DNA from 2 places in the Agrobacterium sp. DE0009 genome. Region 1 is predicted to be linked to the other one. Evidence: predicted binding sites of a transcription regulator. Region 1 holds the regulator's gene; the other holds the start of a gene.
The links. The regulator HrcA, encoded in region 1, represses chaperone genes, less so after heat shock. The targets are predictions, from matches to a motif close to GTTAGCACTCNCNNNNNGNGAGTGCTAAC.
Positions count from the first base shown of each region.

Region 2: groES (co-chaperone GroES) is a predicted target of HrcA. The motif match lies at 7,133-7,161, and genes of this name have one in related genera.

Region 1 is NZ_VEIU01000001.1:1,616,956-1,632,503, reverse strand. Features, by position in the region: gene ubiB (2-polyprenylphenol 6-hydroxylase) at 1-868, opposite strand, end outside; gene ubiE (bifunctional demethylmenaquinone methyltransferase/2-methoxy-6-polyprenyl-1,4-benzoquinol methylase UbiE) at 905-1,681, opposite strand; gene mutM (bifunctional DNA-formamidopyrimidine glycosylase/DNA-(apurinic or apyrimidinic site) lyase) at 1,825-2,721, shown strand; gene FS804_RS08205 (enoyl-CoA hydratase) at 2,754-3,527, shown strand; gene rpsT (30S ribosomal protein S20) at 3,723-3,989, shown strand; gene dnaA (chromosomal replication initiator protein DnaA) at 4,733-6,322, shown strand; gene hemW (radical SAM family heme chaperone HemW) at 6,391-7,590, opposite strand; gene rdgB (RdgB/HAM1 family non-canonical purine NTP pyrophosphatase) at 7,596-8,240, opposite strand; gene rph (ribonuclease PH) at 8,258-8,974, opposite strand; gene hrcA (heat-inducible transcriptional repressor HrcA) at 9,111-10,202, shown strand; gene grpE (nucleotide exchange factor GrpE) at 10,319-10,954, shown strand; gene ptsN (PTS IIA-like nitrogen regulatory protein PtsN) at 11,036-11,497, opposite strand; gene hpf (ribosome hibernation-promoting factor, HPF/YfiA family) at 11,579-12,151, opposite strand; gene rpoN (RNA polymerase factor sigma-54) at 12,386-13,936, opposite strand; gene lptB (LPS export ABC transporter ATP-binding protein) at 14,090-14,899, opposite strand; gene FS804_RS08145 (LptA/OstA family protein) at 14,906-15,466, opposite strand; gene lptC (LPS export ABC transporter periplasmic protein LptC) at 15,483-15,548, opposite strand, start outside.
Region 2 is NZ_VEIU01000001.1:1,254,710-1,270,257, reverse strand. Features, by position in the region: gene FS804_RS06495 (DUF6290 family protein) at 1-82, opposite strand, end outside; gene hisS (histidine--tRNA ligase) at 318-1,841, shown strand; gene FS804_RS06485 (VOC family protein) at 1,846-2,214, shown strand; gene FS804_RS06480 (ATP phosphoribosyltransferase regulatory subunit) at 2,231-3,355, shown strand; gene hisG (ATP phosphoribosyltransferase) at 3,352-4,044, shown strand; gene FS804_RS06470 (DoxX family protein) at 4,107-4,553, opposite strand; gene groL (chaperonin GroEL) at 5,073-6,707, opposite strand; gene groES (co-chaperone GroES) at 6,781-7,077, opposite strand; gene FS804_RS06455 (TIGR01459 family HAD-type hydrolase) at 7,446-8,294, shown strand; gene FS804_RS06450 (bifunctional riboflavin kinase/FAD synthetase) at 8,342-9,322, shown strand; gene ileS (isoleucine--tRNA ligase) at 9,610-12,513, shown strand; gene FS804_RS06440 (hypothetical protein) at 12,656-13,297, shown strand; gene FS804_RS06435 (nucleoside deaminase) at 13,342-13,800, opposite strand; gene FS804_RS06430 (pseudouridine synthase) at 13,872-15,548, shown strand, end outside.

The DNA of each region.
Region 1 (15,548 bases):
CGGCATGGAAAAAACCGTCGCGCAGGGTGTGGCGCAGGAAGGACTGGATCAGTGTGTCGGCAAGCTTGTTCAGGTCGTGACCGGCGGCCTTCAGGCCCTCGATATCCGACATCTTGACGCCGTCGATCCACTCCATGGTGACGACGTCACGACCGGTGCGTTCCCAGTCGACTTCGGGAACACGAAAGCCGGGGTCTTGCCTGGTGTTTTCCGCAAGCTCGGAAAGGGCGGCGGCCTCAAGCCGCAGATCCATCTCGATCTTGGTCGTCTGCTCCAGCGTGCGCGTCACTTCGACCGGTCGCAGACGACGGGCCGAACGGACAAAGCGCTGTTGCAGGTCGGCGATCAGATACATCGCCTCAAGATCGTTCTGGAAGCGTTGCCGCACGCCGGGGCGGATGACCTTGACGGCCACCTTGCGCGGTCCCTTCGGTGTATCCACAATTGCCGGATGAACCTGGGCAATGGAGGCGGCGGCGATAGGATCGCCAAATTCCCTGTAGAGTTCAGAAACGGGCCGGCCGAGCGAACCTTCAATATTGGCTTTCGCCGCCGCAGGCGGGAAAAAGGCCATGCGGTCCTGAAGGCTTGCCAGATCGTCGGCAAATTCTGCCCCGACCACATCCGGCCGGGTGGCGAGAAACTGGCCCATTTTCACATAGGAAGGCCCCAGCCGCTCGACCGCCACAGCCAATCTGTCGCTGCGTTGCCTCTGTTTTGCCTTGCTGCGGGCAAAGGGCTTCAGCAACGCCTTCAATACCTGCGCGGGCGCAGGCAGATCGTCGGACGGCAGGGCGAGCACGACGCCTTCGCGCACGAGAACCCAACCAACCCTTGCGAGGCGGAAATATGCGCCCAAAGTGCTCATGCTTATGCTTGTCTCCTGCCTTTGCCGGCCATGGTCTTAGAGCTTCCAGCCGGAATGCAGGGCGGCGATGCCGCCGGTGTAATTGGTATAGGTCACACGGGAGAAACCGGCGGTGCGGATCATCGTCGCAAAATCCTCCTGATTGGGAAATTTGCGGATCGATTCGACCAGATACTGATACGGTTCAGCGTCGCCGGTGATCATCTTGCCGAATTGCGGAATGGCGTTGAACGACCAGGCGTCGTAAACGCGGTCAAGCAACGGCATCTCGACTTCGGAAAATTCCAGCACCAGCAGCCGCCCGCCGCGCTTCAGCACACGATGCGCTTCCTTCAGCGCCACGTCGATGCGCGGCACATTGCGAATGCCAAAGGCAATCGTATAGGCGTCGAAGCTGTTCGCCTCAAAGGGTAGCTCCTCGGCATTGGCCTCCACGAAGGTCAGATTGTCCGAAAGCTTCTTTTTAGCCGCGCGCTCTTCGCCAACGGCAAGCATCGAGCCGTTGATATCGAGAACGGTGGCATGCGCCAGACGGTTGGAAGCTTCGATGATCCGGAAGGCGATATCACCTGTACCACCAGCCACGTCCAGAACCTTGTAGGAGGGATCCTTGCGCGGCGAAAGCGAGGAGACCATAGCGTCCTTCCACAGCCGGTGCAGGCCGGCCGACATGACGTCGTTCATGATATCGTAGCGCTTGGCCACCTTGTTGAAGACCTCGTTGACCATCCCCTGCTTCTGGCCTTCGTCCACCTTGTGGAAGCCATAGGACGTTTCCATGCCGCCTTGGGCAGTGGTACGGGCGTCGGTCATCGTCTGTCTCCATATTTATTGCGTGGCGGACCATAGCGGAAACGCCATGGCGACGCTATCTGTTGCCGCATCGCCTGGGCGCGACATTTCGCGTGCACTTTATAGACCACATGGTCCTAACGAAAAACTGCCGGATAAGCCAGATGCCAGAATTGCCAGAAGTCGAAACCGTCAGACGCGGCCTTGCTCCTGCCATGGAGGGGGCAAGGGTTCGCAAGCTCCGCCTCGGCCGCCCCGACCTGCGGTTTCCGTTTCCAGAGGATTTCGCGGAGCTTATCGAGGGGAAGACAATCGTCTCGCTCGGAAGACGGGCGAAATATCTTCTGATCGAGCTGGAGGACGGGCTGACGATCGTGTCCCATCTCGGCATGTCCGGCTCTTTCCGTGTGGAAGCGGAGGCCGATGCAGAAGGCAGCGTACCCGGCGTATTCCACCATCCCCGCTCGAAGGACGGCAAGCATGACCACGTCGTCTTTCATCTCGACAGGGGAGTTGAGCGTGTCTCCGTCATCTATAATGATCCGCGTCGCTTCGGCTTCATGCATCTGGTGGAGCGCAACAAGCTCGATCTTTATCCCGCATTTGCGGAACTTGGCCCGGAGCCAACAGGCAATACGCTGAGCGCCGATTATCTCGCAAGCCGGTTCGACGGTAAAAGCCAACCGCTGAAAAGCACGCTGCTGGATCAGAAGGTCATTGCCGGCCTTGGCAATATCTATGTGTGCGAGGCGCTTTGGCGTGCGCATCTGTCGCCACTGCGGGCGGCAGGAACGCTGGTGACGAAAGCGGGCAAGCCCAAAGCACAACTCGTCGACCTGACGGAGAAAATTCGCGATGTCATCGCCGATGCCATCGCCGCCGGGGGCTCATCATTGCGCGACCACATACAGACGGACGGCACGCTCGGCTATTTCCAGCATTCCTTTTCGGTCTACGATCAGGAAGGTCAGCCTTGCCGGACACCCGGATGCGGGGGTACGGTCGAAAGGATCGTCCAGGCCGGCCGTTCGACATTCTATTGTGCCGCCTGCCAGAAGTGACATTGTTGGAGTACGGAAAAGGGGAGATTGCCGTGGATTATGAAACGATATTGGTTGAGAAACGCGACGAGGTGGGTGTCATCACCCTCAATCGTCCGAAGGCCCTCAACGCCCTCAATTCAGCGCTTCTGAAAGAACTGCGGCACATTCTGTCTTCATTTTCGAACGATGATTCCATCGGAGCGATCATTATTACCGGCTCCGAAAAGGCCTTTGCCGCTGGCGCTGATATCAAGGAAATGCAGGGGCTGGATTTCGTTGACGCCTATGTCGGCGATTTCCTCGGCGGCTGGGACGAGGTGGCCGCGACCCGCAAGCCCGTGATCGCTGCAGTCTCGGGCTTTGCGCTAGGAGGCGGCTGTGAACTGGCAATGATGTGCGATTTCATCATCGCCTCCGAGACCGCAAAGTTCGGCCAACCGGAGATCACCCTCGGCGTTATCCCGGGCATGGGGGGCTCACAGCGGCTGACGCGGGCGGTCGGCAAGGCAAAGGCCATGGATCTGGTTCTGACCGGACGCATGATGGATGCGGCTGAAGCCGAACGCGCCGGTCTCGTCTCTCGCGTCGTGCCCGCTGCAAGTCTGATGGATGAGGCCACGGAGGCTGCAACGCGCATCGCCTCGCTGTCACGCGCCTCCGTGCTCATGGCCAAGGAAAGCGTCAATCGCTCCTTCGAGGTGCCGCTGTCGGAGGGCCTGAGATTTGAAAGGCGCTCCTTCCAGTCGCTGTTTGCCACGGCGGATCAAAAGGAGGGCATGGCGGCCTTTGTCGAAAAGCGCAAACCCGCTTTTCGGAATCGCTAAGGATTCGGAATATCGGCGCTTTTAAGCGTTTTGCGCGTTGACGGGCGTAAGCTTTAGCGGTATATGCCCGCCCACGGTTAAGGAAAGCCATCCGGCTTGTCCGAAATTACTCCCGCATTCTTGGGTTACCTGAGGTCTTCGAACGACCCGATCCTATGGTTGCGGAATTTGGTTTGAATTCGAAGAGAGGCATACATGGCCAATACAACTTCGGCGAAAAAGGCGACCCGCAAGATCGCTCGCCGTACCGCAGTCAACAAGGCTCGCCGTTCGCGCGTTCGCGGCTTCATTCGCAAGGTCGAGGAAGCAATCGCTACCGGTGATCTCGCTGTCGCTACCGAAGCTCTGAAGGCTGCCCAGCCAGAGATCCAGCGCGCAGCCACCCGCGGCGTCCTGCACGGCAACACCGCATCCCGCAAGGTCTCGCGTCTCGCCCAGCGCGTTAAGGCTCTTTCGGCCTAATCCGGCTAATCACAATTAACTATTCAGAAAGCCTGGTCTTTTGACCGGGCTTTTTGTGATTCTAACTGGCCGTTAACCATTGCCGTCGTAACGTGACAAACGCGTGTCAAACAGACGACAGGAAAATAAAAGTAAAATCAATATGTTATCGGAGGTCTTCTCGAGGATGGCAGGCTTTCTCTACGGAAGTCGCATCGAGATTTGAGTCAAGAAGATTTTTATTTTTTCGGTAAAAACGGCTCTTGGAAATTGCCAAAATTGAATCTCATTGATTCATAAGCGATTCTGCTTAGCACCCCTTCGGTGATGCAAAACGGCCTTTGCGAGTCAATGGCCGTTCTCCGTTTTTGCAGAAAAAACGCCATTGATCTCTACCCACGATCCTGCCTAAATGCATTTCAACAAGGGGTGCGGATCTCAGTCCACAGATTATCTCGATGATCGTCATCGGCGATATTCACCTTCTTGCTGGCGGTTCCTTCGGGGTCCGTTTTTTCAAGTCATGGAGCTTTTTGTGCCGTTTCGGTCTCGGAACGGGATGGGTTCTTTTGTCTTCAAGAATGCGCCTTAAGGTTGTAGCGAAAGGAGCGTTTTTAGCGTGTCGCATGCCTCTCTATGAGGGGGAGGAAAAAGGGATAACCGACTCGCAAACGGGTAAGAGCTCTGGTGTTCTTTCGAGGGGGACACTGGGGGCATAAATAAACGAGGGGGATCCCTGACGATCGATCTTTGATCGTCAGGCTATGATTGGCAATTTGAAAGGCGGCAATATGCAATTGAATTTGGCGATGGGTGCGGTGGCTGATGGGGACCGCGCACCAAAGGCATGTGATGCAGCTTGCTCAGACGCGGCAGGGGACAAATCGGCTGTGACGCACGATGCGCTATTTGAACGTTTCAGCGCGCGGCTCAAGGCACAGGTTGGCCCGGAGGTCTATGCAAGCTGGTTCGCACGGCTCAAACTCCATTCCGTTTCGAAAAGCGTCGTCCGTTTTACAGTTCCGACGACTTTTTTGAAGTCCTGGATCAACAACCGTTATATGGATCTGATCACGAACCTCGTTCAAAGCGAGGACCCGGATGTGCTGAAGGTGGAGATTCTGGTCCGCTCGGCCAGCCGCCTGGTGCGCCCGTCCCAGATCGATGACAAGGCGCAGCCCGCTGCGGATGCCGGTGCAGCGCCACGTAACAAGTCCTTTATTCCGTCGCAGCCAGCCGCGGCCCCCGTGGCGCAGCCTGCCGCAGTGCAGTCTACCATGCGCCAGGGCGGGTCAGGGCCGTTGTTCGGTTCGCCGCTCGACACACGCTTCACCTTCGATACCTTTGTCGAAGGCTCGTCCAACCGCGTCGCACTTGCGGCGGCAAAGACGATCGCCGAAGCCGGTGCGGGTGCCGTGCGCTTCAATCCGCTGTTCATTCACGCGGGCGTTGGCCTCGGCAAGACACATCTTCTGCAGGCGATTGCCAATGCGGCGATAGACAGCCCGCGCAATCCGCGCGTGGTCTATCTGACGGCGGAATACTTCATGTGGCGGTTTGCGACCGCAATCCGCGACAATGATGCGCTGACGCTGAAGGACACGCTGCGTAACATCGACCTGCTCGTCATCGATGACATGCAGTTCCTGCAGGGCAAGATGATCCAGCACGAATTCTGCCATCTGCTCAACATGCTGCTCGACAGCGCCAAGCAGGTCGTGGTCGCAGCTGATCGTGCGCCATGGGAGCTGGAATCGCTCGATCCGCGTGTCCGTTCCCGCCTTCAGGGTGGTATGGCCATCGAAATCGAAGGTCCTGACTACGACATGCGCTACGAGATGCTGAACCGCCGTCTCGGCTCGGCCCGTCAGGACGATCCGTCCTTCGAGATTTCGGACGAAATCCTGACCCATGTGGCGAAAAGCGTGACGGCAAGCGGTCGCGAGCTGGAGGGCGCCTTCAACCAGCTGATGTTCCGTCGCTCTTTCGAGCCGAACCTCTCGGTCGACCGTGTCGATGAGCTGCTGTCGCATCTCGTCGGAACGGGTGAGGCCAAGCGTGTCCGTATCGAGGATATCCAGCGCATCGTCGCCAAGCACTATAATGTGTCACGGCAGGAGCTGGTGTCCAACCGCCGCACCCGCGTCATCGTCAAACCGCGCCAGATCGCCATGTATCTCGCCAAGATGCTGACGCCGCGTTCCTTCCCGGAGATTGGTCGCCGGTTCGGCGGGCGCGATCACACCACGGTTCTGCATGCCGTGCGCAAGATCGAGGAACTGATCTCTGGCGACACAAAACTCGGCCATGAGGTCGAGCTGCTGAAGCGTCTGATCAACGAAAACAACGCATGAAAAAAGCGGCCTCAGGGCCGCTTTTTTATTCTCATCTTGCTCTATGGCTCGTACAAGGCGCGCTGATGTCAGCAGGCGAGATCAGCCACCACGGCATCCAGAATAAGCATGCCTGATGGTGTGCAGCGCAGGCGGGAATTGCCGAGCCTCTCCACGAAACCGTGCTGAAGAAGAAACTCTTCCTTTTCCGGGTCAAGGTCGCGGCCGGAAAGGTCGCTCCAGCGGGCGAGGTCGATGCCCTCGCGCAGGCGAAGTCCCATCAATAGCAATTCGTCGGCCTGCTCGTCGACGCCAAGCAGTTCCTGATCGATCATGCCATGGCCCTCCCGTTCGACGGTTTCGAGCCAAGTCTCGGGGTGGCGTTCGGTGGCCGTTGCGAGCTTGGAAACGCCACGCGTCAGGCGTCCATGCGCGCCGGGCCCAATGCCGGCATAGTCGCCATAACGCCAGTAGGTGAGGTTATGGCGACTTTCGGCGCCGGGCTGGGCATGGTTGGAGACCTCATAGGCCGGCATGCCGTAACGTTCGGTAATTTCCTGCGTCGCCTCATAAAGCACGGCCGAATGTTCGCCGTCAGGCACGATGAGCTTGCCGGCCTTGTGCAGGCCATAAAAGGGCGTGCCTTCTTCGATTGTCAGCTGATAGAGCGACAGATGGTCGACGGCGTAGGAGACGGCTTCCTTTAGCTCGGCGTCCCATTCCGCCACCGTCTGGTCCGGCCGGGCATAGATGAGGTCGAAGGACATGCGCGGAAAAATCTCCCGCGCCAGCCGGATGGCTTTCAATGCGTCGGCGACATCGTGCAGCCGTCCGAGAAATTTCAGGTCGCGGTCATTCAGCGCCTGCACGCCGAGGGAGACACGGTTTACTCCCGCCGCGCGATAACCACGAAACCGCTCTGCCTCAACGCTGGAGGGATTAGCCTCCATGGTGATCTCGATACCATCGGGCACATGCCAGAAACGCGCCACGCCATCCAGCAACGCACCAACCGTCTGCGGGTCCATCAGCGATGGCGTACCGCCGCCCATGAAGATGCTGGTGACGACGCGCGGGCCGCTCAGCGACCGCATATGTTCCATTTCCCGCAGGAAGGCAGCCGTAAACCGCTCCTGATCCACCGGGCGGTGGCGGACATGGCTGTTGAAGTCGCAATAGGGGCACTTGGCCGCGCAGAAGGGCCAGTGCAGATAGATCCCGAAACCGGGATCGCCCGTATCCGGCAGAAGCGATGCGCCGGGGGCAGAAAGTTGATGCTCCCCGACCATCGGGTTCATGCCTCCAGGCAGGTTTCTACGAATTTTTTAAAGGCGCGCGCCCGATGCGACAGCGCAAAGCTGTCGCCGTGCTTCCAGCCGTGTTTCTCTTCCGCCGTCATCTCACCGAATGTGGTGTCGTAACCCTCGGGTTTGAAGATCGGATCATAACCAAACCCACTGGTTCCGCGCGGCGGCCATACGACTGTGCCTTCCACCTCTCCACGGAAGTATTCGACATGGCCGTCGGGCCAGGCGAGGCACAGCACGCTGACGAAACGGGCCGTGCGATCTTCCGGCTTTGAGGCGCCGCGTTCGGAAAGCGCATCCTCGACCTTCTGCATCGCCATGGCGAAGTCGCGCGTGCCGTCAGCCGTCTCCGCCCAGTTGGCGGTATAGACACCGGGCGCACCGTCAAGCGCGTCGATGACAAGCCCGGAATCGTCAGACAGGGCCGGCAGGCCGGACGCCTTGGCGGAGGCAAGCGCCTTGATGGCGGCATTTTCCTCGAAGGTGGTCCCGGTTTCGTCAGGCTCGACAAAATTGAGCTCGGCCGCCGATTTGGCGGAGAAACCGAAAGGCCCGATCAGATCGGCGATTTCGGCGATCTTGCCCTTGTTGTGGCTGGCGACGACGATCGTTCTGGTATCGAGCTTGCGCATGGTACTTTCCTGTCGGCTCAGGCGATCGCCTGTTTCTGAAGGGCGACCAGCTCGCTGCAGCCGGCCTTGGCGAGACCGAGCAGCGTCAGGAATTCTTCTTCGGAAAAGGGCGCGCCTTCAGCCGTTCCCTGAACCTCAACGATACCGCCCGAGCCGGTAATGACGAAATTCGCGTCGGTCTCGGCAGAAGAATCCTCGAGATAGTCGAGATCGATCACCGGCTGGCTGGCGAAGATACCGCAGGAGATCGCGGCAATATGGTCCTTCAGAACCTTCTCGACCTTGATCATGTTGCGGGTTTCCATCCACTTCAGGCAATCATGCAATGCAATCCATGCGCCAGTAATGGAGGCGGTGCGGGTGCCGCCATCGGCCTGGATGACATCGCAGTCGATGCTGATCTGGCGCTCGCCAAGTGCCTGCAGGTCAACGACGGCGCGCAGCGAACGGCCTATGAGACGCTGGATTTCCTGTGTGCGTCCGCCCTGCTTGCCAGAGGCAGCCTCGCGCTTCATACGCTCATGGGTGGATCGCGGCAGCATGCCGTATTCGGCGGTGACCCAGCCCTTGCCGCTGTTGCGCAGCCACGGCGGGGTCTTTTCTTCAAGACTGGCGGTAACTAGCACATGCGTGTCGCCAAACTTCACGAGACAGGAGCCCTCGGCATGCTTCGAGAAATTGCGCTCGAAGGAAACCTTGCGCATCTGGTCGGTTTTTCTGCCTGAAGGCCGCATATGATCCACTCTCCATGTTGGTTCCTGCCTTCTAAGACGCGGGCCGTTCTTTTGCAAAGCCAATTTCCATTTTGCCGGAGCCGCGCGACGCATTATATTAGCCACGACAGGACACAGACGACAAAGAACGGACGAGATGGGTTTTTCTGCACCGCTTTCAAAAGATCAGGCATCCCTGCTGGATGAAAGGTCGCGGGAAATTTTCCGGCGCATCGTCGAAGGCTATCTCGATACGGGCGAACCGCTCGGGTCGCGCAGTCTGTCGCGACTTCTGCCGATGTCGCTTTCGCCTGCTTCCGTTCGCAATGTCATGAGCGACCTTGAAGAGCTGGGCCTCATCTATTCGCCGCATATCAGCGCCGGGCGCTTGCCCACGCAGACGGGATTGCGCTTTTTCGTCGATGCCTTCATGCAAGTGGGCGATCTGCCCGCCGAGGAAAGGGCCAATATCGATCGCCAGATCGGGCCCGTCGCTGGCCACGAGCAATCGCTGGACGGATTGCTGACAGAGGCGAGCCGTATGCTCTCGGGCATGTCGCGCGGTGCGGGGCTCGTGCTGACCGCGAAAAACGACGTTATTCTGAAACATGTGGAATTCATCCGCTTGGAGCCGACCAAGGCACTTGCCGTGCTGGTGGGCGACCATAATCAGGTGGAGAACCGCATCATCGAGTTGCCGGCGGGCATTTCCTCGTCGCAACTGACCGAGGCGGCGAATTTCATCAATGCCCACCTGTCGGGCCAGACGCTGCAGGAACTGCGCAGCCAGTTTCAGACGCAGCGGGCGGAACTTCAGTCGGAGCTCGGCACGCTGGCACAGGACCTCGTCGAGCGCGGCCTTGCCATGTGGGCTGGCGACAGCGAGGACGGCAAGCTTGGCCGCCTCATCGTGCGTGGTCGCTCCAACCTGCTGGAGGGACTTGCCGGTGAAGAAGACATCGACCGGGTCCGGCTGCTGTTCGACGATCTCGAGCGCAAGGAAAACCTCATCGAAATCCTCAATCTTGCTGAAAGCGGGTCAGGCGTGAGGATTTTCATCGGTTCGGAAAACAAGCTGTTTTCGCTGTCCGGCTCCTCGCTGATCGTCGCGCCCTATCGCGATGAGGACAATCGAGTCGTGGGTGCGGTCGGCGTCATCGGCCCGACGCGGCTGAATTATGCCCGTATCGTGCCAATGGTGGATTACACCGCACAGATCATGGCGCGCCTTTCCCGCAAGCAGCGATAGGGCGGCCCCCGGGTCCCCCAAGAGATTGCGGCAAGCTTTTCGCCGCAAGCCTTGATTTTTGCCCGTCAAAGCTCGATATCGGGCGCAACCACTAACTGTCTAATCTGGAGAACGTCATGACCGACGATACAAAAAAGCCCGGACCTGACGCGGACGTCGCGGAAGAGTTTGTCGAACCTGCCCAGGCAGGTGAAGAACAGGCCGAAACGGCAGAGCCCGATCCGGTGGAGGTGCTCAAGGCTGAGAACGCCGATCTGCGCGATAAATTCCTGCGCCTTGCCGCCGAGATGGACAATCTTCGCCGCCGCACCGAGCGTGATGTCAAGGATGCCAAGGCCTATTCGATGGCTGCCTTTGCACGCGATATGCTTGCCGTTTCCGATAATCTTCGCCGCGCGCTGGAAGCCATTCCCGATGAGCTCAAGACCAATGGCGAAGCCGGTCTCAACGGCCTGATTGAGGGCGTGGAGATGACCGAGCGGTCAATGCTGTCGACGCTGGAACGCCACGGCGTGAAGAAGATCGATGCCGAGGGCCAGAAGTTCGACCCGAATTTCCACCAGGCCATGTTTGAAATTCCCAACACGGCCGTTCCCAACAACACCGTATTGCAGGTGATTCAGGCCGGTTTCACCATTGGCGACCGCGTTTTGCGCCCCGCTATGGTCGGTGTCTCCAAGGGCGGCCCGAAGGCGGAAGCTGCTGCCTCGGCCGAACCGGGCACCGCGTCCGTGAACGAAAAAGACGCTTGAGGACATCCGTTTGGATGTAACGAAAAACGCGCCTTCTGGGCGCGTTTTTTATTGCCATTAACTGGGAAAGAAGGCCTGCCGTCAGGCAGCCGTCGCCTGTTCCTGATTAAGGAACGCGTATATTGCGGTGTCGGAATCGGTAGCACGCAGCTTGGCCACCAGTTCAGGGTCGCGCAGGGCCCGCGCAATGCGCGAAAGAGCCTTCAGATGATCGGCGCCGGCGCCCTCCGGTGCGAGCAGAAGAAATACGAGATCGACGGGCTGATCGTCCAGTGCCTCGAAATCAACCGGCGTTTCAAGACGCGCGAAAACCCCGGTGATCTGCTGAATGCTGTTAAGCTTGCCATGCGGAATGGCAATGCCGTGGCCGACACCAGTCGAACCGAGCTTTTCACGCTGGAGGATGACGTCGAAAACTTCCCGTTCCGAGACTCCGGTAATTCTGGCTGCCTTTGCGGCCAGCTCCTGAAGCAACTGCTTTTTGGAATTCACCTTGAGGGCGGGAATAATCGCATCTTGTTGCAGCAGATCTGCCAACGCCATTCTCTTTTTCCTTCATGCCATCGAGAGAGGTGGGGGACAGAGGCGCTTTCGCGCTCTGCCTCCCACGTCTTGTCAGACTGTTCAGCTCTTGATCGTTTCCGCGTCGATCCAGCCAATATTGCCGTCATGACGTCGGTAGACGATGTTGAGATATTCCTTGCCCGGGCTGCGGAACAGCAGAACCGGTTCGTCCGTCATGTCGAGCGCCATCACGGCGCTGGCGACAGACATGGTCTTAATCTGTTTCGAACTTTCGGCCACAATGGTGGGTGCGTAATCCTCAGGGACCTCATGGTCCTCATCGGGAATAGCATCCATGACCGTGTAAGCGATTTCCTGCGATACACCGTTCGCACCATTGTGGTGGTCTTTCAGCTTGCGCTTGTAACGACGCAGGCGCTTCTCGATCCGCTCTGCGGCGGCGTCGAAGCTCGCCTGCGGATCATTTGCCTGACCCGCCGCATGCAATACAACACCGGTATCGAGATGCAGCTTGCAATCGGCCGCAAAACGCGATCCGGACTTCTCCACCGTCACCTGGCCTGAATACCCCCCATCGAAGTATTTGGTAACTGCCAGACCTATATTGTCCTCAATCCGCTGACGGAAAGATTCACCGATCTCCATATGTTTACCAGATACACGCACACTCATGGAAATTTTCCTTTTTGTAGTGATTTGCGAGTACCAGCTTACGTCAAGCCGCGCGCGCATCCAAGCGTTTCGAAGACCTTAAAAAGCCCTCATTCGAATTTTACGCCCATGGACGGTGGAGGTGAATCCGTTACAAATGACCTTGCTTACGTGTGCGGCGGGCTTCTAGCCCCTGCCGTTGAAAGAGTCAATGGTGCGGCAAAAAACCGCTGCGAACGTGATCGGGTACCTCGATTAGAAAGCGGAGAGCTTGGCCATAGCCTTCTTCTCCCGGCGCCTCTGCACCGAAGAGGGAATATTCATCGCTTCGCGATATTTCGCAACGGTGCGGCGAGCGATATCGATGCCACCCTTTTTCAGATTGTCGACGATATCATCGTCGGAAAGCACCGCATCGGCTGCTTCGTGGGCGATCATGGCCTTGATGCGGTGACGAACCGCTTCGGCGGAGTGGCTGTCTCCGCCCTCTACTGCGCTGATCGATACGCTGAAGAAATATTTGAGCTCGAACAGCCCACGTGGCGTGAGCATGTACTTCTTGGACGTCACCCGGCTGACGGTGGATTCATGCATCTTGATGGCGTCGGCCACCGTCTTGAGGTTCAGTGGGCGCAAATGATCGACACCGTTGACGAGGAAGGCATCCTGTTGGCGGACGATTTCCGTCGCCACCTTCATGATTGTGCGGGCGCGCTGATCGAGGCTGCGGGTCAGCCAATGGGCCGTCTGCATGCATTCGGAGAGAAAATCCTGATCTTCGCCGGCACGCGCCTTGTGTTTCGACACCTCGGCGAAGTAGCTCTGGTTGATAAGCACGCGCGGCAGGGTCTCGGGATTGATTTCCACCAGCCAGCCGCCGGCGGAGGAGGGACGAACGATGATATCGGGAACAATGGTTTCTGAAACCATCGAGTCATAACCCGCACCGGGACGGGGATTGAGTGTGCGGATTTCGGCCAGCATATCGAGAAGGTCTTCCTCATCGACACCGCAGATTTTCTTCAGGGTCGCGAAGTCCCGTTTCGCAAGCAGTTCCAGATTGTCGATAAAGGCCCGCATCGCCGGGTCCAGCCGATCCTTTTGCGCCAGCTGGATTGCGAGGCACTCGCTGAGAGAGCGGGAAAAGACGCCCGGTGGGTCAAAGCTCTGGAGTGTCCTCAGCACCTCCTCGACTGATGAAGGACTTGTGCCCAGCCGCTCGGCGACATCCTCGACGGCGTCGGCAGCGATGTATCCCGTCTCGTCAAGCTGGCCGATCAGCGCATCGGCAATCATCCGGTCTTCTGCGGCAGCTATGGCGAGGGGCAATTGTTGATTGAGATGGTCGCTGAGGCTCTGCCTGGCAGCAACGAAGTCGTCGAGGTCATAACTTTCCCCGGATTCCTGCCCGGGCATCGACTTCCATTGGCCCGCCAGTTCAGGAGCATCGGCTTTTCTGGGCTCTGCATCGTCAGGAAAGACATTTTCGAAGCTGGTATCCAGCTGCTCTCCGAGATTGGCGGCTCGATCGCCATACCAGTCGTCGCTGTCGGCAGTGACATCAGGTGATCGCTCCGCACCATCGCCATCCGCGTCGCCGAAACTTTCCGCGTCTAGGGGTGCATCGCTGCCCAAATCACTGTCGTTTGCTGCAATTTCCAGCAGCGGATTGCGCTCCACTTCCTGCGCAATGAACTGCGTCAGCTCGAAATGCGTCATCTGAAGCAGCTGGATCGACTGCATCAGTTGCGGTGTCATCACGAGAGACTGGTTTTGACGCAGCAAAAGGCTGGCAGACAATGCCATGGCGGACGCGAAACTCCCTTTACAGCTTCTCCGTCGCCTGAATTTCCAAAAATTTTACTGAGACGACGGAACTTGGCCCAAAAATTGCTTTTTTATTTTGTTTGGTCAAGCGTCAGCGCGGGGCGCGATGAAGAATCTTTCGCGCCCGCCATCCTAAAGGCTGAAATTGTTACCCAGATAGAGCCGTCTTACGTCCGGATTATTCACGATGTCGTCAGGCCGGCCGTGCGTCAGGACCTCACCAGCGTGGATGATGTAAGCGCGGTCGATGAGGCCCAGTGTCTCACGCACATTGTGGTCCGTCACCAGAACGCCGATGCCGCGGGCTGTGAGGTGCCTCACCAGATTCTGAATGTCGCTCACCGAAATCGGATCGACGCCGGCAAAAGGCTCGTCGAGCAGCATGAATGTCGGATCGGTCGCAAGGGCGCGTGCGATTTCCAGGCGGCGGCGTTCACCACCCGAAAGCGCGACGGCAGGCGATTTGCGCAGCTGCGCGATATGAAACTCTTCCAGCAGCTCATCGAGCTTGCGGTTGCGTTTCGCCGCGTCAGGTTCATGCACTTCGAGCACGGCGCGGATGTTTTCCTCAACGGTAAGGCCGCGGAAAATCGATGCTTCCTGCGGTAGGTAACCAACGCCAAGGCGCGCGCGCCGGTACATCGGCATTGTGGTCACATCATTGCCGTTAATGGCGATCTTGCCGGTATCGACGGGAACCAGACCCGTAATCATGTAGAAACAGGTGGTTTTACCGGCGCCGTTGGGACCAAGCAGCCCGACGGCCTCACCGCGACGCACGACAAGCGAAACGCCGTTGACGACGCGACGGGTATTGTACGTCTTGGTCAGGCCATGCGCGATCAGCGTTCCCTCATACGGGGTTTTATCGGCCGTTGAGGCGGCAGCTGCGGCTCGGCTGCGCCCGCCGCCGAATATCTTTGAGATGGAAGCTATGTTCACGAGAAACTACTGTTTTTTCTGCGACTTCGGATCAAGCATGATCCGAACGCGACCGCCGCAAGCATCGAGCTTTGCCTGCCCCGTCTCCATGAAAACCGTCAATTTGCAGCCGGTAAAGACATTGGTACCCTCGGAGAGGACGACCTGCTTGCCGGTGAGGATGAATGTCTGGCTCGCCATGTCGAATTCGCCGTGATCAGCGGTCGCATTCTGCGTGCCTGAGGTCAGGTAAACGTTGTTGTCGACGAAGATCTTTTCGATCTGGGCGTTGCCACCGGTCAGCGACGCGCCTTGACCGGCATAATTGACCGTCATCTTGCCGGCTTGCAGCGTCGTCGTGCCCTGCACAACCTTCACGTTTCCGGTGAAATAGGCCTTGCGCTCCTGGTCTCGAACTTCCGCCTGATCGCTGTCGATCGTGATCGGCTCGTCGCTTGACAGCTTGACGCCCTGCATATTGCTGGTCGTGCTCTGTGCAACTGCGGCGGTAGCAAGACAGGAAAAAATCAGGCCCGCATAAGCGATGCCTGCATATTTGCCAAAGGTAACGGGACGGGACATTTGCATCATCTGGACCGGGCTCTCACTTGCCTTCATTTTTAATATTGGATGCAGCGATACGTGCCCGTACCTGCCCCGAAAATACGAT
Region 2 (15,548 bases), 360 kb from region 1:
ATGTGCGGCCGGTGCGCTCAGACAGCGCTTTCAGCCGCTCATAGGTCTCGTCCGGCAGGCGGATGGCCGTCTGTTTGCTCATTGCTCGCGTCCTTTCCGACTGAAGCGGGATACACGCATCCCACATAGCATCGCTTGCTTTCAGAAGCCAGTAAAACCGGAGCCTTTGCGGCTTGCCGCACCGGGCTTCATCCTCTAAAGCATTTCTCCCAAAAGTGCGCAGCGGTTTTGGGACAAAGACATGCGTAAAAAACAGAATTTAAAGCGCGGCGCGCTTTAACACCGGCATAATTCCAGGAAAATATCGGATCGGCATCATGAGCGAAAAAGCAAAAAAGCCTCAGAAACTGAAAGCCCGCCTGCCGCGTGGCTTCGTGGACCGCTCGGCTGCCGATATCCATGCCACCAACGAGATGATCGACAAGATCCGCAGGGTTTATGAGCTCTATGGCTTCGACCCGATTGAAACGCCGCAGTTCGAATATACCGATGCGCTCGGCAAGTTCCTGCCCGATAGCGACCGCCCGAACGAAGGTGTGTTTTCGCTGCAGGATGACGACGACCAGTGGATGAGCCTGCGCTACGATCTGACCGCACCGCTCGCCCGTCATGTCGCTGAGAACTTCAACGAAATCCAGCTGCCATACCGCACCTATCGCGCCGGTTACGTCTTCCGCAACGAAAAGCCCGGCCCTGGCCGCTTCCGGCAGTTCATGCAGTTCGATGCTGATACGGTGGGTGCAGCCGGCGTGCAGGCCGATGCCGAAATGTGCATGATGATGTCAGATACGCTGGAAGCGCTTGGCATCAAGCGCGGCGACTATGTCATCCGAGTCAACAACCGCAAAGTGCTCGACGGCGTCATGGAAGCCATCGGTCTCGGCGGCGAGGAGAATGCCGGTCGTCGTCTGAACGTGCTGCGCGCCATCGACAAGCTCGACAAGTTCGGCCCGGAAGGCGTGAAGCTGCTGCTCGGTCCCGGCCGCAAGGACGAGTCCGGTGACTTTACCAAGGGTGCCGGTCTCGGTGACGAGCAGATCGAAAAGGTCCTGTTTTTCGTTGGCATCAAGGATTATACGGCGAGCGCCGATGATCTTGCGAAACTGGTTGCGGGCACCTCGAAAGGTGAGGAAGGCGTTGATGAGCTGAACACCATCGGCGCTCTGGTCACCAGTGCCGGATACGGCGCTGATCGCATCAAGATCGACCCCTCAGTCGTGCGCGGCCTCGAATATTACACCGGCCCGGTCTATGAGGCCGAGCTCACCTTCGACGTCACCAATGAAAAGGGCGAAAAGGTCGTGTTCGGATCCGTCGGCGGCGGCGGTCGTTACGACGGCCTCGTTTCGCGCTTCATGGGCCAGCCGGTTCCGGCCACGGGCTTCTCCATTGGCGTTTCTCGGCTGATGACGGCGCTCAAGAACCTCGGCAAGCTCGGACAGGTCAAGCCGCTCGCTCCTGTTCTCATCACCGTCATGGATGGTGATGTGGAGAGCATGGGCCGTTACCAGCGCTTCACGCAGGCGTTGCGCGCTGAAGGCATCCGCGCCGAAATGTACCAGGGCAACTGGAAGAAATTCGGCAACCAGCTGAAATATGCCGACCGCCTCGGCTCCCCCATCGCCATTATTCAGGGCGGTGACGAGCGCGCCGAAGGCGTGGTGCAGATCAAGGACCTGATCGAGGGCAAGCGCCTCTCCGGCGAGATCGAGGACAATGCCAGCTGGCGCGAGGCGCGTGTGGCCCAGGTCAGCGTGCCGGAGGCCGAGCTGGTGGCAAAGGTCCGCGAGATTCTGGAGCATCAGGCAGAGGACGTTCGCCGCGCCACCGAAGGGCGCTGAAGCCATGGGAATCCTTGCGCTCGACCATGTTCAACTGGCGATGCCAGCCGGCCGCGAAGAAGAGGCGCGGGCTTTTTACGGCAGCCTGCTCGGCTTTGCGGAGCAGGCAAAACCTGTCAATCTGGGTGCGCGCGGCGGCTGTTGGTTCAGCCGGGGTTCGACAAAACTGCACCTGGGCGTCGAGCAGGATTTCCGACCGGCGAAAAAAGCCCATCCGGCGTTTCTGGTCGATGATCTCGCAACCTTGCGAAAAACACTTGAAACAGCGGGCTGCCATGTGGTTGAGGATGAGCCGCTGGAAGGGTATCACCGGTTTTATGTCCATGATCCCTTCGGAAACCGCATCGAAATGATGCAGCCGCTCGAACCGTGACGAAAAGTACCGTTCCATGCCCCTGATCGACATGCCGGAATTTGCCGGAGAGCTACTGGAAGAATTCGCTGCGCGCCGTACGAGCCGCGTGAACACGCCTGTGATCCAGCCCGCTGAACCGTTTCTGGATATGGCAGGCGAGGATCTGCGCCGCCGTATCTTCATGACCGAGAGCGAGACGGGGACAAGCCTCTGCCTGCGACCCGAATTCACCATCCCCGTCTGTCTGCGCCATATCGAGACCGCCACCGGCACGCCGAAGCGTTATTCCTATCTCGGTGAAGTCTTCCGTCAGCGCCGTGAGGGCGCGAATGAGTTTTATCAGGCTGGTATCGAGGATCTCGGTGACACCGATATCGCCGCCGCCGATGCGCGTGCGGTCATCGATGCCACCGGGATACTGCGGCGTCTGCTGCCGGGTCGGGCGCTTGCCGTCACGCTGGGCGACCAGCAGGTGTTCGAGGCGGTGGTGGCGGCCCTCGGCCTGCCGCTCGGCTGGCAGAAGCGGCTGGTGCAGGCCTTCGGCGATATGGCGCAGCTCGATGCGCTGCTGGAAAGCCTTGTGCATCCGAAGCCGATGACCGGGCTGGACGCCCGCGTCGCCGGACTATTGGCGACCGGGGATGAGGCGGTGCTGGTCGATTATCTCGACACGGTGATGCAGGAGACCGGCTATTCCACCAATGCAAGCCGCTCGCCACAGGAAATCGCCCGCCGCCTCAGGGAAAAACTGGCCCTTGCGGCGACACGTCTGCCGGATGACAGTTTTGCGCTGCTGAAGCAGTTCCTCGCTCTGAAGGCGCCTCTACCGCAGGCCTCGCAGGTTCTGGCGGATTTTGCCACAAAGGCGAAGCTGAAACTGGATGGGGCGCTTTCCGCTTTCGACAAACGTGTCGCGGCTCTTTCGAACGCTGGCGTTGACCTCGAAACCGTCACCTATGGCGCGGCCTTCGGTCGCCCGCTGGACTATTATACCGGCCTTGTTTTCGAGGTGATGGAAGCGGGTGGAGACAGTGTTCTCGCGGGTGGCGGCCGTTTCGACCGGCTGTTGACGCTGCTCGGCGCACAGGAAAAAATACCGGCCGTGGGCTTCTCGCTCTGGCTGGATCGCATCGAAACGGTGCGCGGGAGTAAGCCATGATCACCATCGCATTGCCCTCCAAGGGCCGGATGAAGGAAGACTCCTCCGCTGTTCTCGAACGCGCCGGGCTGAAAGTCGCGGCCGTCGGCAATGATCGTTCCTATCGCGGCCGCGTCGAAGGTCGCGACGATATCGAGATCGCCTACCTGTCGGCCTCCGAGATCGCCCGCGAGATCGGTGCCGGCACGGTGGATTTCGGCGTGACCGGGGAAGATCTGGTGCGTGAGGGCCTGACCAATGCCGATGCGCAGGTGGAATTTTGCGCCCGTCTCGGTTTCGGCCATGCCGATGTCGTGGTCGCTGTGCCGGAAATCTGGCTGGATGTAGACAGCATGGCCGATCTCGGTGATGTCGCTTCGGAATTCCGCGCCCGCCATGGCAGAAGGCTGGCCATCGCAACCAAATACTGGCGGCTGACGCAGCAGTTCTTTTCGCGCCAGCATGGCATTCAGCTTTACAGGATCGTCGAAAGCCTCGGCGCCACCGAAGGCGCGCCGGCGGCGGGGCAGGCGGATATCATCGTCGATATCACCTCTACGGGTTCGACCCTGAAAGCTAATCACCTGAAAATTCTCTCCGACGGCATCATCGTTCGTTCGGAAGCCTGTTTTGTCCGCGCCCGCAAGCCGGAGCATGAAGGTAATGCGGCGGTGCAAGAGATCGCGTCCCGCATCAAAGCGGCGGTCTGAGAACTAAACAAAAAAAGCCGCCGGATCGCTCCGGCGGCCTTTTTGTTGATGGTCTATTCGGATCAGGCGTGGGCCAGAGCAACACCGCGCTTCGCATCGACGGAATAGGCGCCGGGGCCGAAGGCAGCGAGCAGGATGTAAGCGCCGGCGAGGGTAATGTTCTTCATCAGCATGATGCCGTTCAGCGCATTGATCCAGCCGAGAGCCGGGTCAGGCCAGCCGGGAACGGCAACGGTGCCGCTGTGGAAGACGAGGCCGGTGAAGACGCAGAAGACGGCCAGAGCCCAGGCGGCGATCTTCGTCTGGAAACCGGCGAGAATGGCAAGACCGGTCACGAGTTCGAAAAGACCTGCCAGATAGGCGAGCGCGGTTGCGGCAGGCATGCCGGCGCCGGCGATCATGCCAGCCGTACCGGCCGGATCAGTCAGCTTGCCAAAGCCGGAATAGATGAAGATGAAGGAAAGCAGGATACGGGCAATAAGAACGAGAACGTTCTGGCTGCTGGACATGGAAATCTCCGGTAATTGATCGGCGTGTCGCCGGTTTGGGGCAATGTCTGGAGATATCAATGACGGAAAATCATTCGCCCAGAAAGATGAACAATAGGAGACAATTTGTCTTCATTTTGTGAACGGTCAAGTCCTCCGCGTTGGACGGGCTCAAGAATAGAAGCAACGTCGCTCCAGGCGCGGAAACAGGAAAAGCCCGGTGACCCGACCTTGCTCCTGATCCTGAAAGCCGGAAGGCGCAAGTTTTTCCGCCAGCCGCAGGCGAACGTGCCTGCCGGACATCAAACCCGAAGCGGCCGGTCGGTGCAACTAGACAACGGCCCTCAGAAAGGTGGAAACCGCTTGCGCGGACGTTCGATAAATAGTCATCCCGCCCGCATAACCGTCAGTAATCTTCCAATTTGCGGCTGATTGCAGCGCGCCATTGGGTCTGTCTCAAAAGCGACCAATATCCACCGGCAGCAAACGAAAAAGGGCGATCCGAAGACCGCCCTTTCCTTATTCCGGTGACAGGACTGATTAGAAGTCCATGCCGCCCATGCCGCCGCCCGGCATTGCCGGCATCGGAGCGTCCTTCTTCGGAAGCTCGGCGATCATGGCTTCGGTGGTGATCAGCAGGGAAGCAACCGAAGCTGCGTTCTGCAGAGCCGTGCGAACAACCTTGACCGGGTCGACGATGCCGAGCTGGATCAGGTCGCCATATTCGCCGGTCTGGGCGTTGTAGCCGTAGTTGTCTTCGTTCTTCTCGAGGATCTTGCCGACAACGATGGAAGCTTCGTCACCTGCATTGTCTGCAATCTGGCGAACCAGAGCCTGCAGCGCGCGGCGGATGATGTTGATACCGGCTTCCTGATCGTCGTTTTCACCCTTGGCGGTGATCTTCGTGGACGAACGCAGCAGAGCCACGCCACCACCAGGCACGATGCCTTCCTGAACGGCAGCGCGCGTCGCGTTGAGAGCGTCGTCGATGCGGTCCTTCTTTTCCTTCACTTCGACTTCCGTCGAACCGCCGACGCGGATGACGGCAACGCCGCCAGCGAGCTTGGCAAGACGTTCCTGCAGCTTTTCGCGGTCGTAGTCGGAGGTGGTTTCTTCGATCTGGGCCTTGATCTGGGCAACACGACCTTCGATGTCGGACTTCTGGCCGGCGCCGTCAACGATCGTGGTGTTTTCCTTGGAGATCGAAACCTTCTTCGACTTGCCGAGCATGTCGAGGGTAACGTTTTCGAGCTTGATGCCGAGGTCTTCGGAAATGACGGTACCACCGGTCAGGATGGCGATGTCTTCCAGCATGGCCTTGCGGCGGTCGCCGAAGCCAGGAGCCTTGACGGCAGCGATCTTGAGGCCGCCACGCAGCTTGTTGACGACGAGCGTTGCAAGGGCTTCGCCTTCGACGTCTTCAGCGATGATGACGAGCGGCTTGCCGGTCTGAACGACAGCTTCGAGAACCGGGAGCATGGCCTGGAGGTTCGAGAGCTTCTTTTCGTGCAGAAGAATGTAGGCGTCTTCGAGGTCCGCAACCATCTTTTCAGGGTTGGTCACGAAGTAGGGCGACAGGTAGCCGCGGTCGAACTGCATGCCTTCAACGACTTCGAGTTCGGTTTCAGCGGTCTTGGCTTCTTCAACGGTGATGACGCCTTCGTTGCCAACCTTCTGCATTGCTTCAGCAATGTCGAGACCGATCTGACGCTCGCCGTTTGCAGAGATCGTGCCGACCTGTGCAACTTCTTCAGACGTGTTGATCTTCTTGGCCTTGGCCTGAAGGTCCTTGACGACTTCAGCAACGGCCAGATCGATACCGCGCTTCAGGTCCATCGGGTTCATGCCGGCAGCAACTGCCTTGGAACCTTCGCGAACGATGGCCTGGGCCAGAACGGTCGCGGTGGTGGTGCCGTCACCGGCGATATCGTTGGTCTTGGACGCAACTTCGCGAACGAGCTGTGCGCCCATGTTCTCGAACTTGTCTTCCAGTTCGATTTCCTTGGCGACCGAAACGCCGTCCTTGGTGATGCGCGGAGCGCCGAAGGACTTGTCGATAACGACGTTACGACCCTTCGGGCCGAGGGTTACCTTCACTGCATCAGCAAGAACGTCGACGCCCTTGAGCATCTTTTCGCGCGCTGTGCGGCCGAATTTTACTTCTTTGGCTGCCATGTTCAAAACTCCTGGTTTCGAATGGCCGGACCGGGTCCGGCTTGAAATTTAAGGAAGGATGGGTTGGCCGAAATCAGCCGATGATGCCCATGATGTCGGCTTCCTTCATGATCAGAAGGTCTTCGCCGTTGATCTTGACTTCGGTGCCGGACCACTTGCCGAACAGAACGCGGTCACCAGCCTTGACGTCGAGAGCGACGACCTTGCCGGACTCATCGCGCGCGCCGGAACCGACGGCGACGATTTCGCCTTCCTGCGGCTTTTCCTTGGCGGTATCGGGAATGATGATGCCACCCTTGGTCTTTTCTTCGGACTCAACGCGACGAACGACGACGCGATCGTGAAGCGGGCGGAAATTGGTGCTTGTCATTGTCTAATCCCTCGATCAAATGACTGCGCGAGCTTTTGCAGCTCGCCTGATGGGTGTTAGCACTCTCGTTTGTCGAGTGCCAGCGCAACCGAGATAAGGAGGGCTTCTCCCGGAGTCAAGAACGCCCTGCCTGAAAAATTTTACGGCCTATGGTTATCAGCGTTCCGCGACGGAATTTTTCCCTTCCCGAGCGAAGGCTGTGGCGGCATTCCTTCGGCCTGTTGCGAAGGTTTGGAAGCCACGCGACATTTGTGTCCGGACTGTGCCAGCCGGCTGCTAGCCCGGCGCGCCGGCGCTTTTTTCCTTGCCATCGGCCTTCCGCTTTGCGATGTGACGCACACCCTCTTCTCGCATCCGGAAAGCATCTCATGGCCCACCGCATTCATACTCTCGGCGACATCACTGATGGGTTCGATGTCATTCTTTCGGATGTCTGGGGCGTATTGCACAATGGTGTCAGCGCTTTTCCGGATGCGGCGATTGCGCTGCGGACCGCGCGCGAGGCCGGCAAGACGGTCGTGCTCATCACCAATTCTCCGCGTCCTGCCCCCGGCGTCATCGCGCAGCTTCGTGTGCTCGGCGTGCCCGACGAGGCCTATGACCGCATCATCACCTCAGGCGACGTCACGCGCGGCCTGATAGCGGAAGGCCCCAGAAAGGTCTTCCTGCTTGGTCCCGAGCGAGACATGCCGCTGCTCGAAGGCCTCGATGTCGAGGTGGTTGGCGAAGCGGAGGCTGACTCTGTCGTCTGCACCGGCTTTTTCGACGACGAGACCGAAACGCCGGAAGATTATACCGACATGCTCAAGAGCTTCGTCGCCCGCAAGGTCCCGATGATTTGCGCCAACCCGGATCTGGTGGTCGAGCGCGGCGAGCGCATCATTCCCTGTGCCGGCGCCATGGCCGCTTATTACGAACAGCTCGGCGGCGAAGTCCGCATCGCCGGGAAGCCGCATGCACCGATCTATGAGGCCTGCCTGGCTGCGGCCAAGGAGGTGCGCGGTGCTTTCGCCAAGGATCGCGTTCTCGCCATCGGCGATGGCATGCCGACGGATGTGAAGGGTGCGATTGCGAGCGGCCTCAACCTTCTTTATATCAGCGGCGGTATTCACGTCGCCGAATATACGCTGAACGGCCAGACGGACGAGGCGCTTCTGAATGCCTATCTCAAGGGGCAAGGTGCTTCTCCCGGCTGGTGGATGCCTAGACTGGCCTGAGGGCGTCTCGCCTCATCAACAGCTGGCGCTGGAATGGATCGACTGTCATGACCGTCTTTCACCGCAATGAACAAAAGGAGCCGCTGCCCGAAGCTCTTCGTGGCGGCGTCGTCGCCATCGGCAATTTCGATGGCGTGCATCGCGGCCACCGGGCCGTGCTCGATCGTGCGCTTGAACTGGCGGAAGCCCGCGGCGTCCCCGCGCTGGTGCTGACCTTCGAGCCGCATCCCCGTTCCGTGTTCAGGCCCGACACGCCCGTGTTCCGCCTCACACCCGCCCCTTTGAAAGCGCGCATCCTCGAAGCTATCGGTTTCCGCTCCGTCATCGAATATCCGTTCGACCGCGAGTTTTCGCAGCGCTCGGCGGAAGAATTCGTCCAGTCCATCCTGATTGACTGGCTGCATGCCAACGCCGTCGTCACAGGCTTCGATTTCCATTTCGGCAAGGGTCGGGAAGGTGGGCCGGCATTCCTGATGGAAGCAGGCAAACGCCATGGTTTCGACGTGACTCTGGTGGATGCCTTCCGCGACGAGGGCGCGGATGTCGTCTCTTCCAGTCGGATACGTTCGCTTCTGCGCGAGGGCGATGTGGCGGGCGCCGCGGGCCTGCTCGGTTACCGTTTCACGGTGGAAAGCGAAGTCATCGGCGGCCAGAAGCTCGGCCGCACGCTCGGTTACCCCACCGCCAACATGGCCCTGGCGCCGGAAACGGAGCTGAAGGCCGGCATCTATGCCGTCCGCTTCCGACGGCCTGATGGCTCGATCCGCGACGGCGTGGCGAGCTTCGGTTATCGCCCGACCGTCACTGACAACGGCGCAGCGCTGCTCGAAACATTCGTTTTTGATTTTTCGGGCGATCTCTATGGCGAGGTCTGCTCGGTCTCCTTCTTCGGCCACCTGCGCGATGAATTGAAGTTCGACGGGCTCGATCCGCTGGTTGCCCAGATCAGGCGCGATGAAGAGGAGGCGAGGGCGATACTTTCGGGCGTGCGTCCGCTCAGCGAACTGGATGCGAAGATCGCATTCTGACCCTCAGTCGTCGCCTCTCCCATTACCGTCGCTTTTCACTTCCTTTTTGCCGGGAAACCGCATAAACAACCGTCCATGTCCCAATACCGGTTGAAATTTGCAGTTCAGATTGGCCGAATTATTGGCCCGGCCTTCCGCCCGCTCTGAGAGAGCCGGAAGGTCCGGGATTTTGGCGCTTCCATCACATGTGGTTTTTAGGACATGTGGAATGACATGGCGCTTTCCGAATTTGCCCTCTTTGCAATTGAGATCGCGCGACCGATACGGCGCGCAACAACGGTACGATTATGAGCGACACCGCAGAAAAACTGGACTACTCCACCACCCTCTATCTGCCGCAGACGGATTTTCCGATGCGCGCCGGCTTGCCGCAGAAGGAACCGGAAACGGTAAAACGCTGGCAGGAGATGGGCCTTTACAAGAAGCTGCGCGCCTCGGCCGCCGGCCGCGAGAAATTCGTGCTGCATGACGGCCCGCCCTATGCCAACGGCAACATCCATATCGGCCATGCGCTGAACAAGATCCTGAAGGACGTCATCACCCGCTCGTTCCAGATGCGCGGTTACGATGCCAATTACGTGCCGGGCTGGGATTGCCACGGCCTGCCGATCGAATGGAAGATCGAGGAAGCCTACCGCGCCAAGGGCAAGAACAAGGACGAGGTTCCGGTCAACGAATTCCGCAAGGAGTGCCGTGAGTTCGCGGCCGGCTGGATCAAGGTCCAGTCGGAAGAGTTCAAGCGCCTCGGCATCGAGGGCGACTTCGAAAACCCCTACACGACGATGAACTTCCACGCCGAAGCCCGTATCGCCGGCGAACTTTTGAAGATCGCCAAGAGCGGCCAACTCTACCGCGGTTCCAAGCCGATCATGTGGTCGGTCGTGGAACGTACGGCGCTGGCGGAAGCGGAAGTCGAATATCATGACGTCGAGAGCGACACGATCTGGGTGAAGTTCCCGGTCGTTGAGGGCTCTGCCGAGCTCAATGGCGCTTCGATCGTCATCTGGACGACCACGCCTTGGACGATCCCGGGCAACCGCGCCGTCTCGTTTTCCTCGCGCATCGCCTATGGCCTTTACGAGGTCACGGCAGCGACGAATGATTTCGGGCCGCAGCCGGGCGAAAAACTCGTTTTCGCAGACAAGCTGGCTGCCGAGTGCTTTGCCAAGGCAAAGCTCGAATTCACACGCCTGCGCGATGTGAAAGCGGAAGAACTCGCGGCTGTCACCTGCGCCCACCCGCTGGCTTCGCTGGGTTACACCTTCCCTGTTCCGGTTCTCGATGGCGATCACGTCACCGACGATGCCGGTACCGGCTTTGTGCACACGGCCCCCGGCCATGGCCGCGAGGACTTTGACGCGTGGATGGCGCAGGCGCGCGATCTGGAAGCGCGCGGCATCTCCTCCAAGATACCGTTCACGGTCGGCGACGACGGTTTCTACACCGAAGACGCCCCCGGTTTCGGCCCGTCGGCCGAAGGCGGTGCTGCCCGCGTCATGGACGATAACGGCAAGAAGGGTGACGCCAATGATCGCGTCATCAAGGCGCTGATCACGGAAAACAACCTGTTTGCCCGCGGCCGTCTGAAGCACAGCTATCCGCATAGCTGGCGCTCCAAGAAGCCTGTCATCTTCCGCAACACGCCGCAATGGTTCGTCTATATGGACAAGGAACTGGGCGACGGCACAACGCTGCGCTCCCGTTCGCTTTCCGCCATCGACCAGACCCGCTTCGTGCCGGCTTCCGGCCAGAACCGCCTGCGCGCCATGATCGAAGGCCGTCCAGACTGGGTTCTATCGCGCCAGCGCAGCTGGGGCGTGCCGATCGCCGTATTCGCCGACGAGAAAGGTGAAGTTCTGGTCGACGAAGCCGTCAACGCCCGCATCCTCGAGGCCTTCGAGGCCGAAGGCGCGGACGCCTGGTTCGCCGAAGGCGCCAAGGAACGCTTCCTCGGCAATGACCACGACCACGCCAAGTGGCAGCAGGTCATGGATATCCTCGACGTCTGGTTCGACAGCGGCTGCACCCACACCTTCACGCTGGAAGACCGGCCAGATTTGAAATGGCCGGCGGATGTCTATCTGGAAGGCTCCGACCAGCATCGCGGCTGGTTCCATTCGTCCCTGCTGGAAAGCTGCGCGACGCGTGGCCGTGCGCCCTACAATGCCGTTGTGACCCACGGTTTCACCATGGACGAGCAGGGGCGCAAGCAGTCGAAGTCGCTCGGCAACGTGGTCGCCCCGCAGGAAGTCATGAGCCAGTCGGGTGCCGATATCCTGCGCCTCTGGGTGATGACAACGGATTACTGGGAAGACCAGCGCCTCGGCAAGGCCATCATCCAGACCAATGTCGATGCCTATCGCAAGCTGCGCAACACCATCCGCTGGATGCTCGGCACACTCGCCCATTACAAGGGCGAGGAGATCGCCTATGACGATCTGCCAGAGCTGGAAAAGCTGGTGCTGCACCGCCTGTCCGAACTGGATGGCGTTGTTCGCGAAGGTTATGACGGCTTCGAGTTCAAGAAGATCACCCGCGCGCTGATCGACTTTGCCAATGTCGAGCTTTCGGCCTTCTATTTCGACGTCCGCAAGGACACGCTTTATTGCGACGCGCCCTCGTCACTGAAGCGTCGCGCAGCCCTGTCGGTCATCGCCAAGCTGTTCGATTGCCTGGTGACGTGGCTTGCCCCCATGCTGCCCTTCACCACGGAAGAAGCGTGGCTGTCGCGCTACCCGGATGCGGAGTCGGTGCATCTCGCCCAGTTCCCGGAAATCCCGGCAAACTGGAAGAATGATGCGCTGGAAGCGAAGTGGGAGAAAATCCGCAAGGTCCGCACCGTCGTGACGGGTGCGCTTGAAGTCGAGCGCCGTGAAAAGCGCATCGGCTCCTCGCTGGAGGCAGCACCTGTCGTCCACATCGCCGACGCCGATCTGCTGGCCGCGCTGAAGGATCAGGACTTTGCCGAAATCTGCATCACCTCAGCCATCACGGTTGTGGGTGACGAAGGCCCTGCTGACGGTTTCCGCCTGCCGGAAGTGCCGAAGGTTGTGGTCGAGCAGAAGCTGGCGGAGGGCGTGAAATGCGCCCGTTCGTGGCGCATCACCACCGATGTCGGGTCCGATCCGGATTATCCTGACGTTTCTGCCCGCGATGCGGCGGCCCTGCGTGAGCTTGCCGCACTCTCGTAATGAAAATGACCGGATGAATTGCGCTTTGCCTCTTCATCCGGTACACCTGCCTGAAAATGGCCGGATTTGCACGGCAATGCGGGCTGCCGCCTGCCGAAAGACGATGTCTGGCGAAGTGGGACGGACGGCTGGAAGGGTTTCAATGAAGACGATGCAGGGTAATGCGCAGGGTTTGGGCATGTTTCGCACGGTTGTTGGCGTCACGACGATAGGCGTGCTGCTGGGCGCCTGCACCAGCCCGACCTACGGAACGGGCAAGACGGCGGCCGAACAGCTCGTCGACGACCTGGGCAACGCAACCTCGATCACCGGCGACCAGAGCAAGCGCAACCTGAAATATGGCCCGCGCCCCGGGCTCGTTGTTCCCGCCCAGGCCCGCGCCGAACAGCTGACCACACCGCAGCAGAACATGGCCAACCGCGAAAACAACCCGCAGTGGGTCGAATCGCCGGAAGAAACCCGCGAACGTCTGCGCGACGAGGCGGATGCCAACAAGAACAACCCGCATTACCGCTCGCCGCTGCTCGCAGGTAACGGTACGGCCGGTCAGATGACCGAAAGCCAGAAGTGGGAAGCCTTCCGCAAGGCCAAGGCCGAAGCACAGGGCGGTTCCGTCGTCAACGCACAGCGCAAGTTCCTGACCGATCCGCCGGCTGAATATCGCAGCGTTCCGCAGGATCAGCTGACCGATCTCGGCGAACCCGAGCAGAAGAAGGAAAAGCGCCGCAAGAAAGAAGCGGCTGTTGCGGGCACCGGCAAGAGCTGGTGGAACCCCTTCCAATAAAGACAATGGCGGCCTGCGGGAGATTTGATCCTCCCGGAGGCTGCTTAGTCGTCGAGACGTTTCTCGCGAAAAAACTGCCGCAGGATGTCTGCGCTTTCGCTTTCCGCCATTCCTGAATAGACATCGGGCGCATGGTGGCAGGTGGGTTGGCTGAAGAAGCGAACGCCGCTCTCCACGGCGCCGCCCTTCGGGTCCCGTGCGCCGTAATAAAGTCTGCGGATACGGGCAAACGAGATCGCCGCCGCGCACATGGTGCAGGGCTCCAGCGTCACGTAGAGATCGGCATCGGTCAGGCGTTCCTGTCCCAATGCCTCGCAGGCCATGCGGATCGCGGCGATTTCGGCGTGCGCCGTCACATCATGCAATTCCCGGGTACGATTGCCGGATTTGGCGATGACGCGCCCGTTCAGAACCACGACCGCGCCGATCGGAACCTCATTCCGCTCAGCCGCGGCACGGGCTTCCGCCAGCGCCAGTTCCATGAAATGCGTCCTTTCGGCCATTGCGTTTCAATTTCCTCTTAACCCTTGTGCTTGGACCTGATAGGACAGCCCAAACAACAGGCAAACAGCAAATGACATTTAAAGACAAGCCGAAGCGTGACGGCGGCAAGACATTTAGCCGCGACAAGAAGCCCAAAGGCCCAGGCAAGCCGGCCGCACAGCGCGACGCCAAGCCCGCCGAGGCAAAGGCAGCGCCGCTGCCGGAAACCGTTGGTGGCTCCAAACCCGAGCGTATCTCCAAAATCATGGCGCGCGCCGGCGTAGCCTCGCGCCGCGACGTCGAGCGCATGATCATGGAAGGCCGTGTGTCGCTGAACGGCGTTAAGCTGGACACGCCCGTCGTCAACGCCACGCTGTCGGACAAGATCGAAGTGGACGGCATGCCTATCCGTGGTGCCGAGCGCACGCGGCTGTGGCTCTACCACAAGCCCGCCGGTCTGGTGACCACCAATTCCGACCCGGAAGGCCGCCCGACCGTCTTCGATAATCTTCCCGCAGAGCTGCCGCGCGTCCTCTCCATCGGCCGCCTCGATATCAACACCGAAGGCCTGCTGCTGCTGACCAATGATGGCGGTCTTTCCCGCGTGCTGGAACTGCCGACCACCGGCTGGTTGCGCCGGTACCGCGTGCGGGCCCATGGCGAAGTGGATCAGGCAGCGCTCGACAAGCTGAAGGAAGGCATTGCCGTCGATGGCGTGCTCTACGGCGCAATCGATGCCACGCTCGATCGCACGCAGGGTCACAATGTGTGGATCAGCATGGGCCTGCGCGAAGGCAAGAACCGCGAGATCAAGAACGTGCTCGGCGCGCTTGGTCTTGAGGTGAACCGCCTGATCCGCGTATCCTACGGCCCGTTCCAGCTCGGCGATCTGCCCGAAGGCAAGGTGCTCGAAGTGCGCGGCCGCATGCTGCGCGACCAGCTGGGCCCACGCCTGATAGAACAGGCTGGCGCCAATTTCGACGCGCCGATCTACAATAATGTCACCGAAGATGAGGACGACAGTGCGCCGAAGCGGCCCGTGAAGTCCGAATGGGCAAAGAGCGACGCGCCTGCTGGCAGGGAGCGGTCCGACAAGGGCGGCAAGTCCGAGGATCGTCGCGAAAAGGCGCTCGGCCGCCTCGATACCAAGCGCGGCGACAAGCCCGCCGGAAAATTTGCCGCGAAACCTGCGGGTAAGTTCGGCGCGAAGGGCCGCAGCGAGGATGAGGGTGACGACCGCCGCCCACGCCAGCCCGCTGGCACGAGCCGCACGGCGAATGTCTGGATGGCGCCCGGTGCAAGGCCGACGCGTGATGGCAAGGAGCGCAAGTCTTCCGCCCGCGCGGAGGCCGAAAGCCTGTTCAAGAAACCATCTGCGCAGGATGAAGCCCGCCGCAACGTCGTGCGACATGCGGATGCCGAAGGCGAGTGGATCCGCTCCGACTCCCCGCGCGAAGAAGAAGGTGGCCGTGGACGCGGCGACCGTCCGCGCGGCGAAAAGAGTTTTGGTGATCGTGGTGGACGCGGCGGAAAGTCTTTTGGCGACCGTCCCTTCCGTGACCGGCCACGCGAGGATGGCGACCGCCCGCGCGGTCAAAAGAGCTTCGGCGACCGTCCGGCTCGCGGTGACAAGCCCTTTGGCGACCGGCCGTTCCGTGACCGCCCGCGTGAGGACGGCGACCGTGATCGCCCCCGTGGCGAAAAGAGCTTTGGTGACCGCACCGCCCGTGGTGAAAGACCTGCCGGTGACCGCCCCTTCCGCGACAGG